4 regions of the Streptomyces sp. NPDC031049 genome follow, and region 1 is predicted to be linked to each of the others. Evidence: riboswitches for the same ligand, from Rfam matches in the RefSeq annotation. Region 1 holds a riboswitch; each other region holds the start of a gene.
What was found. Region 1 has a riboswitch for cobalamin ahead of ACZ45Q_RS13440 (energy-coupling factor ABC transporter permease). Riboswitches for the same ligand answer to the same signal wherever they lie in the genome.
Positions count from the first base shown of each region.

Region 2: it holds a riboswitch for cobalamin, as region 1 does, so the genes downstream of both, ACZ45Q_RS00795 (ribonucleoside-diphosphate reductase subunit alpha) here and ACZ45Q_RS13440 (energy-coupling factor ABC transporter permease) in region 1, are expected to answer to the same signal.
Region 3: it holds a riboswitch for cobalamin, as region 1 does, so the genes downstream of both, ACZ45Q_RS24545 ((2Fe-2S) ferredoxin domain-containing protein) here and ACZ45Q_RS13440 (energy-coupling factor ABC transporter permease) in region 1, are expected to answer to the same signal.
Region 4: it holds a riboswitch for cobalamin, as region 1 does, so the genes downstream of both, ACZ45Q_RS11630 (cobalamin biosynthesis protein) here and ACZ45Q_RS13440 (energy-coupling factor ABC transporter permease) in region 1, are expected to answer to the same signal.

Region 1 is NZ_JBVIGC010000006.1:354,424-358,651, forward strand. It holds gene ACZ45Q_RS13430 (voltage-gated chloride channel family protein) at 1-1,079, shown strand, start outside; gene ACZ45Q_RS13435 (potassium channel family protein) at 1,172-1,633, shown strand; cobalamin riboswitch at 1,702-1,885, shown strand; gene ACZ45Q_RS13440 (energy-coupling factor ABC transporter permease) at 1,916-2,617, shown strand; gene ACZ45Q_RS13445 (energy-coupling factor ABC transporter substrate-binding protein) at 2,614-2,955, shown strand; gene cbiQ (cobalt ECF transporter T component CbiQ) at 2,956-3,705, shown strand; gene ACZ45Q_RS13455 (energy-coupling factor ABC transporter ATP-binding protein) at 3,702-4,228, shown strand, end outside.
Region 2 is NZ_JBVIGC010000001.1:174,848-179,075, reverse strand. It holds gene ACZ45Q_RS00795 (ribonucleoside-diphosphate reductase subunit alpha) at 1-1,113, opposite strand, end outside; cobalamin riboswitch at 1,237-1,379, opposite strand; gene ACZ45Q_RS00790 (GNAT family N-acetyltransferase) at 1,467-1,973, opposite strand; gene mctP (monocarboxylate uptake permease MctP) at 2,133-3,743, opposite strand; gene ACZ45Q_RS00780 (DUF3311 domain-containing protein) at 3,740-3,997, opposite strand; gene ACZ45Q_RS00775 (GntR family transcriptional regulator) at 4,174-4,228, opposite strand, start outside.
Region 3 is NZ_JBVIGC010000015.1:108,816-113,043, forward strand. It holds gene ACZ45Q_RS24535 (MAB_1171c family putative transporter) at 1-905, opposite strand, end outside; gene ACZ45Q_RS24540 (TetR/AcrR family transcriptional regulator) at 977-1,714, opposite strand; cobalamin riboswitch at 1,911-2,032, shown strand; gene ACZ45Q_RS24545 ((2Fe-2S) ferredoxin domain-containing protein) at 2,094-2,471, shown strand; gene ACZ45Q_RS24550 (CaiB/BaiF CoA transferase family protein) at 2,610-3,782, shown strand; gene ctaD (aa3-type cytochrome oxidase subunit I) at 3,841-4,228, shown strand, end outside.
Region 4 is NZ_JBVIGC010000005.1:387,047-391,274, reverse strand. It holds gene ACZ45Q_RS11640 (inorganic phosphate transporter) at 85-1,329, shown strand; gene ACZ45Q_RS11635 (hypothetical protein) at 1,350-1,571, shown strand; cobalamin riboswitch at 1,703-1,841, shown strand; gene ACZ45Q_RS11630 (cobalamin biosynthesis protein) at 1,946-2,905, shown strand; gene ACZ45Q_RS11625 (cobyric acid synthase) at 2,902-4,228, shown strand, end outside.

The DNA of each region.
Region 1 (4,228 bases):
TGGACGGTCTCGGCGGCGCGCCCGTCGGGCCCAAGGCGCTGCCGGGCACCGTGCTGGCGGCGCTGGCGACGCTGCCGCTGGGTGTGGTGCTGGGCCCGGAGGCGCCGCTGATGGCGGTGGGCAGCGGGCTCGCGCTGCTGGCGGTGCGGCGGCCGGCGGCCGTGGACCCCAGGGCGCGGGCGGTGGTGGCGACGGCCGGCTCCACCGCCGCGATCTCGACGATCCTGGGCGGTCCGGTCGTGGCGGCGGTGCTGCTCATCGAGGGGGCCGGGCTCGGCGGCGCCCGGCTGGTGGCGCTGTTGCTGCCCTGCCTGCTCGCCAGCGCGGCCGGCGCCCTGGTGTTCACCGGGTTCGGGGACTGGACCGGCCTGCGGATCGGCGCGCTCCGGCTGCACGACGTCCCGCCGCCGGTCGACCCGGACGCGGGCGACTTCCTGTGGGGCGTGCCGGTGGCGGCGCTGATCGCCGTGCTGGTCGCCCTCGGCCGGGAGCTGGGCCGCTCCACGGCCGGCTGGACCCGGCGCGGGCGGACCGCGGCCCGGACCGTCGCCTGCGCCACGGCCGTGGGCGGGTGTGTCGCGGCGTACGCGCTGATCACGGGCCGCTCCCCCGCCGAGGCGGCCCTGTCCGGCCAGGCCACGCTGGGTGAACTGGCCGCGCAGCCGCACGCCTGGCCGGTGGGGGCGCTGCTCGCGCTCGTCGCCTGCAAGGGGCTGGCCTGGGGGATCGCCCTGGGCAGTCTGCGCGGCGGTCCGATCTTCCCGGCGGTGCTGCTGGGCACCGCGACGGCCATGGCCTGCTCCGGCCTGCCCGGGTTCGGCACGGCCCCGGCCCTCGCGCTCGGGATCGCCGCGGCGGCGGCCGCGGTGACGGGGCTGCCGCTGGCCAGCGCGGTGCTTGCGGTGCTGCTGATCGGCGGCGACGCCGACGACCAGATGCCGCTGATCGTGACCGCGTCGGTCGTGGCCTTCATCGTCGCCCAACTCGTGCGCCGCGGGCGGCCCGAGGAGACACCGGAAGCACCCGGCGGCGAGGACGGCGCGGGCGGTGCCGGGCGGGCGGCGGGGGCGGGGCCGTGACGGCGGGGCCGGACAGGGGGCACGGCCGCCGTCCGCGCGGGGCCGTGCGGTCCGCGCGGCCCTGGGTGGTGCGGGGCGTCGTAGGGGCCGTCGTGGTCGCCGCGTACTTCCTGCTCCCCCTCGATCATCTCGGCCCCCGGCGGGCCGAGGTGAGCTGGGTGCTGTTCGGGGCCGTCCTCACGCTGGTGGCCGTACTGCTGCTGCGCCAGGTCCGCCACGTCCTCACCGACCGCCCCGACACCCGTCCCGGTCTGGCGCTCACCCTGCTGATGCTGCTGTCGGTGCACGTCTTCGCCGCCGCCTACTACTGCCTGGCCAAGCAGCCCGGCGAGTTCTCGGGGCTGCACACCCGTCTGGACGGGCTCTACTTCACCGTCGTCACGCTCGCCACCGTCGGCTACGGCGACATCACCCCGCGGGGACAGGCGGCGCGTGTGGTGACGATCGTGCAGATCCTGTACACGTTCGTGTTCCTCACGGCCGCCGCGACCGCCCTGAGCCAGCGGGTGCGCGCCATGGCCGTGCGACGGCTGGACCGTGACCGGCGCGAGTGACGGCACAGGGAGTGTGTGACCCGGGTCCGAGCGCCCCGTACGCCCTTGTCACCGCGGGTGCGGGCGCACTACTGTCACCACGCCTTGGTGAACGGGAAATCCGGTGCAAAGCCGGTGCGGCCCTCGCCACTGTGATCGGGAAGTCCGGCTCCGGCCCTCGCGGGCAGCCACTGGGTCATCACGACCCGGGAAGGCGGAGTTCGGGCGGTGGTACCCGTCAGCCAGGAGACCGGCCGAGGCGCGTCAACCATCCACGAGGTGCTGGAGAGGGTCTGCCGAGCCATGCACATAGCCGAGGGCTTCCTGCCTCCGGCGCACGCGATCGCCTGGGGTGTCGCGTCCGCGCCGTTCGTCGTCCACGGAGTACGGTCACTCACCCGCGAGGTCAGGGAGCACCCGGAGAGCACGCTGCTCCTCGGCGCCTCCGGGGCCTTCACGTTCGTGCTGTCCGCCCTGAAACTTCCCTCGGTGACCGGGAGTTGCTCCCATCCGACGGGCACCGGGCTGGGCGCCGTCCTGTTCCGGCCGCCGGTCATGGCCGTGCTGGGCACCATCACGCTGCTCTTCCAGGCGCTGCTGCTGGCGCACGGCGGGCTGACCACGCTCGGCGCCAACGTCTTCTCCATGGCGGTCGTCGGGCCGTGGGCCGGGTACGGCGTCTACCGGCTGCTGCGCCGCTGCGCCGCGCCGCTGATGGCCGCCGTGTTCTGCGCCGCGTTCACCGCCGACCTGTCCACCTACTGCGTGACGTCCGTGCAGCTGGCGCTCGCCTTCCCGGACCCGGGCAGCGGATTCCTGGGCGCGCTCGGCAAGTTCGGCTCGATCTTCGCGGTGACGCAGATCCCGCTGGCGGTCAGCGAGGGGCTCCTGACGGTCCTGGTGATGCGGCTGCTGGTGCGGTCCAGCAAGGGCGAGCTGACCCGGCTGGGCGTGCTGCCGGCGGGGACGAGGACGACGACGGAGCAGGAGGCGGCGGCCCGGTGAAGCGCGACACGAGGATCAACGCCCTGCTGCTGCTCGCGGTCGCCGCGCTCGCGGTGCTGCCGCTGGTGCTGGGGCTCGGCGACCACAAGGAGGAGCCGTTCGCCGGTGCCGACGCCGAGGCGGAGACGGCGATCACCGAGCTGGACCCGGAGTACGAGCCGTGGTTCTCGCCGCTGTACGAACCGCCCTCCGGGGAGGTCGAGTCGGCGCTGTTCGCCGTGCAGGCCGCTCTCGGCGCCGGCGTGCTGGCGTACTACTTCGGGCTGCGCCGGGGGCGGCGGCAGGGCGAGGAGCGGGCCCGCGCGTCGGCCCGGCGGGACGATCCCGCGGGGGACTGAGTGCTGCCGATCGACGCGGCGGCGCACGCGAGCCGCTGGCGCCGCCGGCATCCGGTCGACAAGGCCGTGCTGGGACTGGGCCTGACGGTGCTGGCGATCTCCCTGCCGCCATGGCCGGGTGCCGCGCTGGTGCTGGTCGCGGCGCTGGCGGTGCTGCTCGGCCCGGCGGGCGTGCCGGGGCGCCGGCTGTGGCGGGCCTGGCGGGTGCCGCTGGGGTTCTGCCTGACCGGGGCGCTGCCGCTGCTGGTGCAGGTCGGCGGCGCGGACGCGTTCGTGTCCCTCGCGGACGGGGGCCCGGCGCGGGCCGGCGCCCTGCTGCTGCGCACCTCGGCCGCCTCCCTCGGGGTGCTGCTGTTCGCGTTCACCACGCCGATGTCCGACCTGCTGCCGCGGCTGGTGCGGGCCGGGGTGCCGGCGCCGGTGGTCGACGTGGCGCTGGTGACGTACCGGATGAGCTTCCTGCTGCTGGACTCCGTGCGGCGGGTGCGGCAGGCGCAGGCGGCCCGGCTGGGGCACACCACCCGGGCCGCCGCCTGGCGTTCGCTGGCCGGGCTCGGCGCGACGGCGTTCGTGCGCTCCTTCGACCGGGCGGCGCGGCTCCAGGCCGGGCTCGCCGGCCGCGGCTACGACGGCACGCTGCGCGTGCTGGTGCCGGAGGCCCGGGTCTCGGTGCCGTTCACGGCGGCGAGCCTGGCGCTGCTGGCGGCGCTGGCCGCCCTCACCTTCGTACTGGAAAGGCCGCTGACGTGAGCGAGTCCGCCGTCGTGTCCCTGCGGGGCGCCACCTTCGCCTACGAGGACGGGCCGGCCGTGCTGCGGGCGGTGGACTTCGACGTGCCCGAGGGGCGGGCGCTGGCCCTGCTGGGGCGCAACGGCAGCGGCAAGACCACGCTGATGCGGCTGCTCAGCGGCGGGCTGCGGCCGCACGCCGGGCGGCTGACGGTGGCGGGCGAGCCGGTGACGTACGACCGCGGGGGGCTGACCCGGCTGCGCAGCACGGTGCAGTTGGTGGTGCAGGACCCGGACGACCAGTTGTTCGCCGCGTCCGTGGCCCAGGACGTGTCGTTCGGGCCGCTCAACCTCGGTCTGCCTGAGGACCGGGTGCGGGCCCGGGTCGAGGAGGCGCTCGCCGCGCTGGACATCGTCACGCTGGCCGACCGGCCCACGCATCTGCTGTCGTACGGGCAGCGCAAGCGGGCGGCGATCGCCGGTGCCGTCGCGATGCGGCCCCGGGTGCTGATCCTGGACGAGCCGACCGCCGGGCTCGATCCGGA
Region 2 (4,228 bases), on a different contig from region 1:
CAGCCCGGGCACGTCCGACGGCGAGAACAGCGACCACTGCGCGTCGTCGGCGACCCGGCGCATGAACTCGTCCGGCACCCAGTGCGCCAGGTTGAGGTTGTGGGTGCGCCGGGCGTCCTCGCCGGTGTTGTCGCGCAGCTCCAGGAACTCCTCGATGTCGCAGTGCCAGGTCTCCAGGTAGACCGCCGCGGCACCCTTGCGCCGGCCGCCCTGGTTCACGGCGGCGACCGAGGCGTCGAGGGTCTTCAGGAACGGGACGATGCCGTTGGAGTGCCCGTTGGTACCGCGGATCAGCGAACCCCGGCCGCGGATGCGGGAGTAGGACAGGCCGATGCCGCCGGCGTGCTTGGAGAGCCGGGCGACCTGGTGGTAGCGCTCGTAGATCGAGTCCAGCTCGTCCCTGGGGGAGTCCAGGAGGTAGCAGGACGACATCTGGGGGTGGCGGGTGCCGGAGTTGAACAGGGTGGGGGAGGAGGGCAGGTAGTCGAGGCGGCTCATCAGGCCGTAGAGGTCCGCGACCTCGTCCACCGAACGGAGCGTGTCGTCCTCGGCGAGACCGGCGGCGACCCGCAGCAGGAAGTGCTGCGGCGTCTCGACGACCTTGCGGGTCACCGGGTGCCGGAGCAGGTAGCGGCTGTGCAGCGTGCGCAGCCCGAAGTAGCCGAACCGGTCGTCGGCGGCCGGGTCGACGAGGGCGTCCAGGCGCTCGGCGTGCAGCCGGACGAACGCGGCGGTGCGGTCGGCGATCAGGCCCTCGCGGTGGCCGACGGCGACGGAGTCGGTGAAGGCGACCACGCCCTGGGACGCGGCCTCGGCGCGGATGCCGATGGTCAGCAGCCGGGCGGCCAGCCGGGAGTAGGCCGGGTCCTCGGAGATCAGGCCGGCGGCGGCCTCCGTGGCCAGCTCGCGCAGCTCGCGGTCGTCGGCGCGGGCGGACCGGCCGCGCAGTGCGGCGGCGGCGACCCGGCCGGGGTCGGCGTCGGGGAGGTCGGCGGTCAGCTCGGTCAGGGTCCGCAGCAGTGCGGCACCGGGCCCGTCGGACTCCTCGGTCACCGGCGTCGGCGCATCCGTCACCGGGTCGGCTGAGGCCGGGTCGGCTGGCGCGATGGTCACGTGGGGCACTCCCTCGCTCGGCACGGGGCCTTGCGGAGGGCAGGGGGCAGCTCACGAGCGCGCGCGGCGTCGCGTCCACCGGCCCATTCCGCGAGGCCCGGACGTCAGGGCACCCGGACCGGACGGCCGGGTGCACTGTCGGCAGGTCCTCGGACTGAACAGGCGTATGGGCACACGACGGGCGTGCGGACACACGCGAGTACACCGTTGCGGGACAGTTCCGGATTCGCACCGGATTCCCCTGCGGCGACAGCGAGCACGAGCATACATCTTGTGCCGTGTTCCGGTGACACCCCCAGATGTTGTGTCCTGGGCGGGGAGCGGCCCAGGCGCCCCGCGGTGGGCCGGTGGTGTCAGAGCGTCAGCCCGTAGGTGATCAGCATGATGTCGTCCAGCTCCGGCAGCGGATTCCAGTCCCGCTCGGGGGTGCGGACGAAGCCCAGGCGTTCGTAGATCCGGTGCGCGGCGTGCATGGTGCGCTGGCTCGACAGCACGATGCGCACGCAGCCCTCGACGGTCCGCGCCCGGTCCAGGCAGGCCCGCACGAGGGCCTCGCCGGCACCCCGGCCACGGGCGGCCCGGTCCACGGCGAGCATCCGTATCTCGGCCTCGCCGGGCCCGGCGATGTCCGCCATGGGCCCGCCGGACGGCACGAAGGTGACCCCGCCCAGCAGCCGCTCGCCGTCCACGGCGACCAGCACCTCGGCCGCCGCCGCCCGCTTCGCCACGTCCCTCAGCTCACCGAGGTAGGCGTCGCTCTCCCCGAAGTCCAGCAGCCCGTCCTGGAGATAGGCCTGCGCGGTGATCTCACCGACGGCGGAGTACTCGGCGGGGTCGGCCCGCCGGATGACGATGTCCATGGGCCCGAGTCTGCCCGAGGGGTACGACAACGGGCCGCCGGTTTTCCCACCGACGGCCCGTGGACAGCGCCCCGAAAGGGGCGCGGGGAACTGCGCGACCGGCCACGACGAAACCCGCAGCCGAACCGGCCACGACGCACCCGCGGCCGAAGAACACCTCTAGTGCGACGACCCCGCGGTGGCCGGCGGCAGCTCCACCTGTACGCCCGGATCGCCGGCGTCGGCCGTGTAGTCCTCCGGCCTGGTCTCGTCGACCCCGTCGGGAGCCTTGACGGCCCGCAGGACGAGGGTGAGCACCACCGTGACCACCACGTTCAACACGAAGGCCGTGAGCCCGATGTAGCCGATCTCGCCGATGCCGGGGATCTCCTCCGAGGAGCCGCCGAAGTGCTTCTGCGTCGGCGAGGAGACCCCGTACGCGGCGAGCGTGCCGTAGATCATGCCGACCGCCCAGCCCGCCAGCAGCGCCCAGCGGTGGAACCAGCGGGTGAACAGGCCGCCGACCAGCGCCGGGAACGTCTGAAGGATCCAGATCCCGCCGAGCAGCTGGAAGTTGATGGCCACTGTCTTGTCCATGCCCAGGACGAAGACCAGCGCACCCACCTTCACCAGCAGCGACACCAGCTTGGAGACCCGGGTCTCCTCCTTGGGAGTGGCGTCCGGCTTGATGAAGTCCTTGTAGATGTTGCGGGTGAAGAGGTTCGCGGCCGCGATGGACATGATCGCCGCAGGGACCAGCGCGCCGATGCCGATCGCCGCGAAGGCCACGCCCGCGAACCACGCCGGGAACATGTTCTCGAACAGCTGCGGGATCGCCAGCTGGCCGTTGTCCACCTTCACCCCGGCCGCGATCGCCATGAAGCCCAGCAGCGCGAGCATGCCCAGCATCAGCGAGTACAGCGGCAGGATCGTGGTGTTGCGCCGGATCACCTCACGGCTGCGCGAGGACAGCGTCGCGGTGATCGAGTGCGGGTACATGAACAGCGCGAGCGCCGAGCCCAGCGCCAGCGTCGCGTACGTCCACTGGCCCGCCTCGGGCGGCACCAGACCGCCCTTGCCGGTCTCGGTGAACTTGTCGGAGGCCGCGGCGAAGATGTCGTCGAACCCGCCCAGTTTGATCGGGATGTAGATGATCGCCACCGCGATCACGATGTAGATCAGCGTGTCCTTGACGAAGGCGATCAGCGCGGGGGCGCGCAGCCCCGACGAGTAGGTGTACGCCGCGAGCACGCCGAAGGCGATCAGCAGCGGCAGGTCCTTGACGAACCAGTTGGTGTCCTCGCCGCCGCCGATGCCCATGACGTCCAGCACCGCCTGGATGCCGACCAGCTGGAGCGCGATGTACGGCATGGTCGCCAGGATGCCGGTGAGGGCCACCGCCAGGGACAGGCCCTTGGAGCCGAACCGGCCGCGCACGAAGTCGGAGGTGGTCACGTAGCCGTGCTTGTGCGAGACCGACCACAGGCGGGGCAGGAACGTGAAGATCAGGGGGTAGACGAGGATGGTGTACGGCACCGCGAAGAAGCCCGCCGCGCCCGCCGCGTAGATCGCCGCCGGGACGGCGACGAACGTGTACGCCGTGTAGAGGTCGCCGCCCAGCAGGAACCAGGTGATCCAGGTGCCGAAGGAGCGTCCGCCCAGGCCCCACTCGTCGAGGCTGTGCTCGTTCGCGGCCCTGCGCCAGCGTGCGGCCAGGAAGCCCATGACGGTGACGAGCACGAAGAAGAAGACGAAGACGCCGAGCGCCACGCCGTTCACGCCGTCGTTCACTTGCCGCCACCTCCCCGGCGAGCGCGCTGGTCACGCTGCCAGAGTTTGTAGGCGACCATCGTCAGCGCGGTGGAGATGACCACCCACGCCATCTGGTACCAGTAGAAGAACGGGATGCCCATGAACTCCGGGTCGGTCCTGGTGTAGGAACCGACCCACATCATGGCGACGAACGGTGCGGCGAGGCAGAGGCCGATGACGACGCGCACGGGCGTCACCACCGGCTCTCTGCCCGCCTGTGGGGCTTGTGACATCTGCGGCTCTCCGTCCCCTCACTGATCACCTGGAGCGATGCGCAGGCAATGTAGGTGACGGTGTCGAGGCAGCGGAACCCCTCGCCCGCACATCCGCACCGCTTTCCACAGGCCTTCCACGGAAGGCGGAACGGGCGCCGGGAGGGGAGTCCGGGGGAGTCGGGGGCGGGGAAGCCTTACGAGTGCTCCTCCTGGGGCCGCTTCAGCCGGGCCACGAACTTGTAGCGGTCG
Region 3 (4,228 bases), on a different contig from region 1:
AGGTCCCGCCACCCGTCCCGTATCTCCACCACCCGCCGGTGCAGGCGGTAGTCGAGGTCGGAGACTGCGGCGTTCCCGGCCGGCTCCAGGACGATGCCGGGGGACGCCTCGTACAGATCCCGCCAGAGCGGGTAGAGCGCGCGGTAGGACCGGTAACTGCGCATCCAGTCGGCCAGTTTGGCGACGGAGGCGCCCCAGGAGGACATCGTCAGGCTGAGCGAGAGCAGGAAGATGCCCGCCGCGCTGAACAGGGACGGGGTCACCGTCCAGGCGCCGATGTCGGCACCGGCCGCCGCGGTGAGGATGTTGACCGTGCGGGCCGTGCAGTAGAGGAAGAGGACCACGGCGGCGACCGACAGCAGCCGCAGTGCCTGCCGCAGCGAGGCGTTGTCGGTCATCCGCGCGTACGGCCCGCACTGCCGGAAGATGGTCACGCACGGCACCGCCTGGGAGACGATGAAGAACAACAGGTAGGCGAGCACCAGCGGCTGCCCGCTGCCGGTGTCGAAGTCCGAGGACGGCCGGCCGGGGCCGTCGGCCAGGAAGAACAGCGCCGCCAGCAGGGCGTCGAGGCCGACGCCGGTGATCAGCCAGTAACGGGTCTTCTGCGCCGCCTTCTCGTCGGCGGTCGCCCAGTGCAGAAGGATGATCTGGGCGCTGACGCAGAAGGCGACCGCGGACAGGTGCATCACCAGGATGGCGAGGTTGCCGACGCCGAGGAAGCTTCCGCCGCCCATGGCGACGGCGCCCATCGTGAAGGTCAGGCACTGGAACAGCAGCGTGACCACCAGCGTGCGGTAGGCGCTGTCCCGCCAGCTGCGCCGCGCCTGGCACAGCCGGTAGACGAGAGCGGCGTACGACGATATCGCCGCGATGACGAAGCAGATGGTTCTGATGGAGTTCACGGCCTGATTCCTGTGGGGGGCGCCGCGCCTGCGGGGTGAGGGAAGAGCTGGGGACGGGAGGGGAGGAGCGGTCAGCCGGTGGCGTCGTGGTCGCCCAGCGGCACCTCGAGGCCGATGCCCTCGGCGGCCACGGCGACGGCGAAGTCGAAGAACCGCGCCTCGTCCCGGACGCTGTCGTGCGTGCGGCTGAAGACCTGGAACACCAGCAGCCCGATCAGATTGCTCCACAGCACGATGCCGCGCTCGATGATGTCCGAGAACGGAGCCTCGGGCACGCCGCCGAACAGCTCCACGGCCGCCGGCAGCAGCAGCGGCGGACCGGACACCGCCCTCCGGGGCGGGGTGAGTTCACCGGCCTCGAGGGCGGAGCGCACGATGCCGGCGAGCACCGCGGGGGTGCGCGAGGCGGGCGGGACCGTCTCCTGCGGGGCGTGGTAGCCCGGCACCGGCGAACCGTAGATCAGCGTGAACTCGGCGGGGTTGGCGAAGGACCACTCCCGCAGCGCGCGGGCGGCCGCCAGCAGCCGGGCACCCGCCGGGCCGCCCGCCTTCCTCGCCGCCTCGTCGGCCTGCTCCATCGCGGCGCCGGACGCGTCGTAGGCGTCCACCACCAGCGCGGTCAGCAGGTCGTCCCGGTGCGGGAAGACGGCTTCCACCTCGGTGACGGAGAGCCCGCCGGCGTCCGCCACGGCAGCCGTGGACAGCCCCGCGGCACCTGCCTTCACCAGCACGCGGCGCGCGGCGTCCTTGACGGCCGCGGGCCGCGCCTCGTCGTTGTCATCGGCCCGGTCTGTTGCGGAAACCTCCATGGCCCACACCGTACCCGGCGGCACCGGCCGTGCCGATCTCCGGTACCGGGGCCGTCCGCGCCGTGCATCCCGATCCGGCCACCCCCGGCGAACAGCGGAAACGGGGCAAAGTCCAATGAAGGTCCCCGGACCCTCGCCGTGCGCCGACTCCCGGGCGGGGATGGCATGATGACGGCGACAGGGCGACGGCGGTCCGAGGAAGCCGGTGGGAATCCGGCGCGGTCCCGCCACTGTGATCGGCGAGCGGATCCCTGCGGGCCACTGCCCCCTCGCGGGCGGGAAGGCCGGGACGAGCGGTGACCCGAGAGCCAGGAGACTCACGCGGTCGCCTCCTCCACCCACACCGGGGCGGATCTCCCCGGGGAGAGGAAGGTGCGGCATGCCCGCGAACCGGTCCGGGAACGCCTACGGACCCCGGCCGTGCCGGGTCGTCGTCTGCCGGGACTGCTGCTGCGGCAGCGCCAAGGTCACCGGCGTCGACCACGCGGCGCAGACAGCGCGCCTGCGGGCCGAGGTGCCCGTGCGCGTCTCCGAGTGCCTCGACGCCTGCGACCACGCCAACGTGGTCGTCGTACAGCCCTCCGCCGCCGGCCGCGCCGCCGGCGCCCGCCCGGTCTGGCTGGGACTGGTCAACGACCCCGACGCGACCGACGACATCGCCGCCTGGGCACGCGCGGGCGGCCCCGGCGTCGCCCCCATGCCGGAGATCCTCGGCCTGTACACCATCACCCCGCCGGGCAGGCGGAACCGGCCGTGACCGGGACCCTCCACCGGCGCGGAGCCCGCCCCCGCCCGCCGCGGCCGGCCGCCCCCGGTGGCGCAGGTCACGTGTAGCGACGGGGCCGCCGGTGCATGTCGTACAGGACACCGAACGCGAGACGAGGAGCCCGGGACGATGCCGACGACGAGCCGCGGTGCCGGAGAGGAGAGCGCCGGGGCGCTGGACGGGATCCGGATCGCGGACTTCTCCCGGGTGCTGGCCGGGCCGTACGCCACCATGCTCCTCGCCGACCTCGGTGCCGAGGTCGTGAAGGTGGAGCGGCCCGGCACCGGCGACGAGACCCGCGCCTGGCGCCCGCCCGCCGACGCCGACGGCACCTCCACCTACTTCCTCGGCGTCAACCGCAACAAGCGCTCGGTCGCCCTGGACCTGAGCACCCGTGAGGGTCGGGAACGGGCCCGGGAGCTGATCGCCCGCTCGGACGTCGTCGTGGAGAACTTCCGGCCCGGCACCATGGCCCGGCTGGGACTCGGGCCCGACGAACTGCTCGCCGCCGACCCGCGTCTCGTCTACTGCTCCGTCACCGGCTTCGGCACCGGAGCGGGCGCGGCACTGCCCGGCTACGACCTGCTGGTGCAGGCCGTCGGCGGACTGATGAGCGTCACCGGCGACCCCGACGGCGAACCCACCAAGACGGGCGTGGCCCTGGTCGACGTCATCACCGGCCTGCACGCCTCGCTCGGCATCCTCGCCGCCCTGCGCCACCGGGAGCGCACCGGCCGGGGCCAGCTCGTCGAGGTGAGCCTGCTCGGCTCCCTGCTGTCCGCCCTGGTGAACCAGGCGTCCGGATACCTCGCGGCCGGCGCCGTGCCGGGTCGGCTCGGCAACGCCCACCCGAGCATCGCGCCCTACGAGACGTTCCCCACGGCCGACCGGCCGATCGCCCTCGCGGTCGGCAACGACGGGCAGTTCGCCGCGCTCGCCACCGCCCTGGGACGGCCCGGCCTCGCCGGCGATCCGCGGTTTCGCACCAACCCCGACCGCGTCGCGCACCGGTCCGCGCTGCGCACCGCCCTGCGGGAGCTGCTGCGCACGCACGGCGCCGACCACTGGGCCGAGGTGCTGCCCGCCGCCGGTGTGCCGGCCGGACCGGTCAACACCCTCGACGAGGCCTTCGCCCACGCCGCTCGGCTCGGCGTCGACGCCGTCGTCGACGTCGGCGGAACCCGCCAGGTGGCCCATCCGATCCGGCTCGGTGACACCCCGGCGAGCTACCGGCTCCCACCGCCCGAGCTGGGCGAACACACCGGCGCCGTCTTCCCCGAAGGGGAGGCCGGCGGCGGCTGACGCCCCGTCCGGCGTGGCCCGGCGACTGCTCTCGCCGACCCTGGGTACCCTCCGCCGCATGGCGGTCGACCCCAGGACGGAGCAGCCGCGCCGCGCGCCGGCGCGGACACGGACGAACCGCACGCTCGGGCGTGCGCTGGTGCGGTGGGCGACGACCACCGACCACAAGGTCATCGGCAACCTGTACCTGACGACGTCCTTCTGCTTCTTCCTCTTCGGCGGCGTCCTCGCCCTGCTGATGCGGGCGGAACTCGCCCGTCCGGGGCTGCAACTGGTCAGTCAGCACCAGTACAACCAGCTGTTCACCGTGCACGGCACGATCATGATGCTGCTGTTCGCGACCCCGCTGTTCGCCGGGTTCGCCAACGCGATCATGCCGTTGCAGATCGGCGCCCCCGACGTCGCCTTCCCCCGGATCAACGCCCTGTCGTACTGGCTGTACCTGT
Region 4 (4,228 bases), on a different contig from region 1:
GTGGCGCCCCGCCCAGTTCATCTTCCGTTCACCCACGTTACCTACGTTCGACGCGCCAATGACCTCGAACGATTGCCTGGGTAAATGGAAAGCTTCTCGCTGATCCTCGCGATTGTGGTGGTAACCGCACTCGCGTTCGATTTCACGAACGGTTTCCACGACACCGCGAACGCGATGGCCACGACCATTTCCACGGGCGCGATGAGGCCCAAGGTCGCGGTGGCCATGTCCGCCGTCCTCAATCTGGTCGGCGCCTTCCTCTCGGTGGAAGTCGCCAACACCATCTCCAAAGGTCTCGTCGACGAGACCGGCATCCGTCCCGAGGTCATCTTCGCCGCGCTGGTCGGCGCGATCCTCTGGAACCTGCTGACCTGGCTGGTCGGACTCCCGTCCAGTTCCTCGCACGCCCTCATGGGCGGCCTCATCGGTGCCGCCGTCGCCTCGGCCGGCATCGGCGCGGTCAACGGTGACGTGCTCGTCACCAAGGTACTGATCCCGGCGATCGCCGCCCCGCTGGTCGCGGGGATCGCGGCGATGCTCGGCGCACGGCTGACGTACAAGCTGGGCAAGAAGACCGCGGACACCCAGGCCGCCCAGAAGGGCTACCGCGCCGGCCAGATCGCCTCCGCGGGCCTGGTCTCGCTGGCCCACGGCACCAACGACGCCCAGAAGACGATGGGTGTCATCACCCTCGCCCTGGTCACCGGCGGCGCGCTCGCCCCCGACTCCGACCCGCCCATGTGGGTCATCCTCTCCGCGGGCATCGCCATCGCCCTCGGCACCTACCTCGGCGGCTGGCGCATCATCCGCACCATGGGCAAGGGTCTGACCGACCTCCAGCCGCAGCAGGGCTTCGCCGCCCAGACCAGCGCGGCCACGGTCATCCTGGCCTCCTCCCACCTCGGCTTCTCCCTCTCCACCACGCACTCGGTCTCCGGTGCGGTCATGGGTGCGGGCCTCGGCCGCAAGGGCGGTGTGGTCCGCTGGTCCACGGCCACCCGGATGTTCGTCGCCTGGGGTCTGACCCTGCCGGCCGCGGCCCTGGTCGCCGCCCTCGCGGAGTGGGTCACCAGCCTCGGCGACTGGGGCACGGCGCTCGTCGCGGTCTTCCTCGTCGCCTCCAGCGCCGCGATCTGGAAGATCTCCCGGCGCGAGGTGGTCGACCACACCAACGTCAACGACGTCGAGCCGGCCGAGCCCGGCGTGGTGACCCAGGCGATGGCCGCCGTCACCCCGCCGCCCACGGCCGCCGCCGAGGAGCTCGGGACCACCGTCCCGTCCCAGACCGACGCCGCCGACGCCAAGACCCCGTCGGCCACCACCGTCTGACCCGCAGAGAGTAGAGCAGCATGAGCATCGACTGGGCAGCCCTCGGCTCCGTCTTCGGGGTCAGCCTCGTGACCACCGTGGCCCTGGTGGGCCTGTTCGTCCTCGGCATCGCCGGCCTGTCCCGCAAGGAGCGGGCCGAGGCCCGGGGCGGCGGCGCGGCCCTCGCGGTGACCGGCGCCTACGCCTGCTTCGCCGCGTGCGCGGCTGCGGTGGCGTACGGCATCTATCTGATCGTCGCCTGACCCACGGCACGGCACCGAGAGGGGTGCGGAACGGAGAGCACCGTCCCGCACCCCTTTCGCGTGCCCGCGCACGCCCGCCGGGTGTGGGGCTCCGCACACTCCCCCCTCGCAGGTCAACAGCAAGTTGACGGGTGTTCGCGGGCCGTGGTGGACTGCCCGAGCCAATACGGCGGCAGGAGAGGAAGCCGGTGCGAATCCGGCGCGGTCCCGCCACTGTCACCGAGGGCTCGTCCCCCGGGAGCCAGGAACTCTCACCGCCGGTTTCGTCGAACCAGGGCGCGGACACCCTGAGTGAGGACATACCGCCATGCACGGCTGCCGCCGACCGAGGACCACCCCCGACACCTCGCCCTCCCCCACGCTCGGCTGAGCCGATGCGGGCCGAACGCGTCTTCGCGTACGGCGCCGCCGCCGGCCTGCTCGGCGACCTGCTCCTCGGCGATCCGCGCCGCGGGCACCCGGTCGCCGTGTTCGGGCGGGCCGCGGGCGCCGTGGAACGGGTGCTGTGGCGCGACCACCGGGGCCGGGGTGCGCTGCACACCGCCGTGTGCGCCGGTGGCGCCGTCGCCCTCGGGTCCGTCGCCGCACGGGCCGTCCGCACCTCCCCCACCGCCTCCGTCGCGCTGACCGGCGTCGCCACCTGGGCCGTGGTCGGCGGGACCTCGCTCGCCCGGGAGGCCGCCGCCGTCGCCGGCGCGCTGCGGTCCGGGGACGTCGAGGCGGCCCGCGCCCGGCTGCCGCACCTGTGCGGCCGCGACCCGCAGGCACTGGACGCCGACGGGATCGCCCGCGCGGTCGTGGAGTCCGTCGCCGAGAACACCTCCGACGCGGTGGTCGGCGCCCTGGTGTGGGGCGCCCTCGGCGGGGTGCCCGGCCTGCTCGGCTTCCGGGCCGTGAACACCCTCGACGCGATGGTCGGCCACAAGTCCCCCCGCTACCGGCGCTACGGCTGGGCCTCCGCCCGCCTCGACGACCTGGCCGGCTGGCCGGGCGCCCGGCTCACCGCCGCCCTGGCCACCGTGGCCGGCGGCGACGCGCGCGGCGCCGTCCGGGCCTGGCGGGCCGACGCCGCGCGGCACCCGAGCCCCAACGCCGGCCCGGTGGAGGCCGCGTTCGCCGGCGCCCTGGGTGTCCGGCTGGGCGGAACGCTCGCCTACGGGGGCCGGGTGGAGCACCGGCCCGTGCTCAACGCGGCGGCGGGCCGGCCCGTGCGGGCCGGCGACATCGACCGGGCGGTACGGCTCTCCCGGCGCGTGGGCTGGCTGGCGCTCGGCGTGTGCGCGGGCGCGCGGCTGCTGGCGGGCCGGGTCGTGAGGAAGGGACGGACGTCATGAACGGTGGTCTGCTGGTCGCCGGCACCACCTCGGACGCGGGCAAGAGCGTCGTCACGGCGGGGATCTGCCGCTGGCTGGTGCGGCAGGGCGTGAAGGTGGCGCCCTTCAAGGCGCAGAACATGTCGCTGAACTCCTTCGTCACCCGCGAGGGAGCCGAGATCGGCCGGGCGCAGGCCATGCAGGCCCAGGCCTGCCGGGTGGAGCCGACCGCGCTGATGAACCCGGTGCTGCTCAAGCCGGGCGGTGAGCAGAGCAGCCAGGTCGTGCTGCTGGGCAGGCCGGTCGGGGAGCTGAGCGCGCGCGGCTACCACGGCGGCCGGCAGCGGCAGTTGCTCGGCACGGTGCTGGACTGCCTCGCCGAACTGCGGGGCACGTACGACGCGGTGATCTGCGAGGGGGCGGGGTCTCCGGCGGAGATCAACCTGCGCCGGACCGACATCGTGAACATGGGGATCGCCCGGGGTGCCGGACTGCCCGTGCTGGTCGTGGGGGACATCGACCGCGGGGGCGTGTTCGCGTCCTTCTTCGGGACGGTGGCGCTGCTGGCGCCCGAGGACCAGGAGCTGGTCGCCGGTTTCCTGGTGAACAAGTTCCGCGGGGACGTCTCGCTGCTCGAACCCGGCCTGGACATGCTGCGCGGCCTGACCGGCCGGCGCACCTACGGCGTGCTGCCGTTCCGGCACGGCCTGGGAATCGACGAGGAGGACGGGCTCCGGGTGTCGCTGCGCGGCGCGGTCCGGGAGTCGGTCGTGGCCCCGCCGGTCGGCGAGGACGTGCTGCGGGTCGCCGTGTGCGCCGTCCCGCTGATGTCCAACTTCACGGACGTGGACGCGCTGGCCGCGGAACCGGGCGTGGTGGTGCGGTTCGTGGACCGCCCGGAGGAACTGGCCGACGCCGACCTGGTGGTCGTGCCGGGGACGCGCGGGACGGTCCGGGCGCTGGAGTGGCTGCGGGAGCGGGGACTCGCGGACGCCCTCGTCCGCAGGGCCGCCGAACAGCGGCCCGTGCTCGGTGTCTGCGGCGGCTTCCAGCTCCTCGGCGAGCACATCGAGGACGACGTCGAGAGCCGCCGGGGCCATGTCGACGGGCTCGGCGTGCTGCCCGTGCGGGTGCGGTTCGCCCGCGAGAAGACCCTTACCCGGCCGGTGGGCGAGGCCCTCGGCGAGCGGGTCGAGGGCTACGAGATCCACCACGGCGTCGCCGAGGTCACCGGCGGCGAGGCCTTCCTGGACGGCTGCCGGGTCGGCCAGACCTGGGGCACCCACTGGCACGGCTCGCTGGAGTCGGACGGCTTCCGGCGGGCGTTCCTTCGCGAGGTGGCCG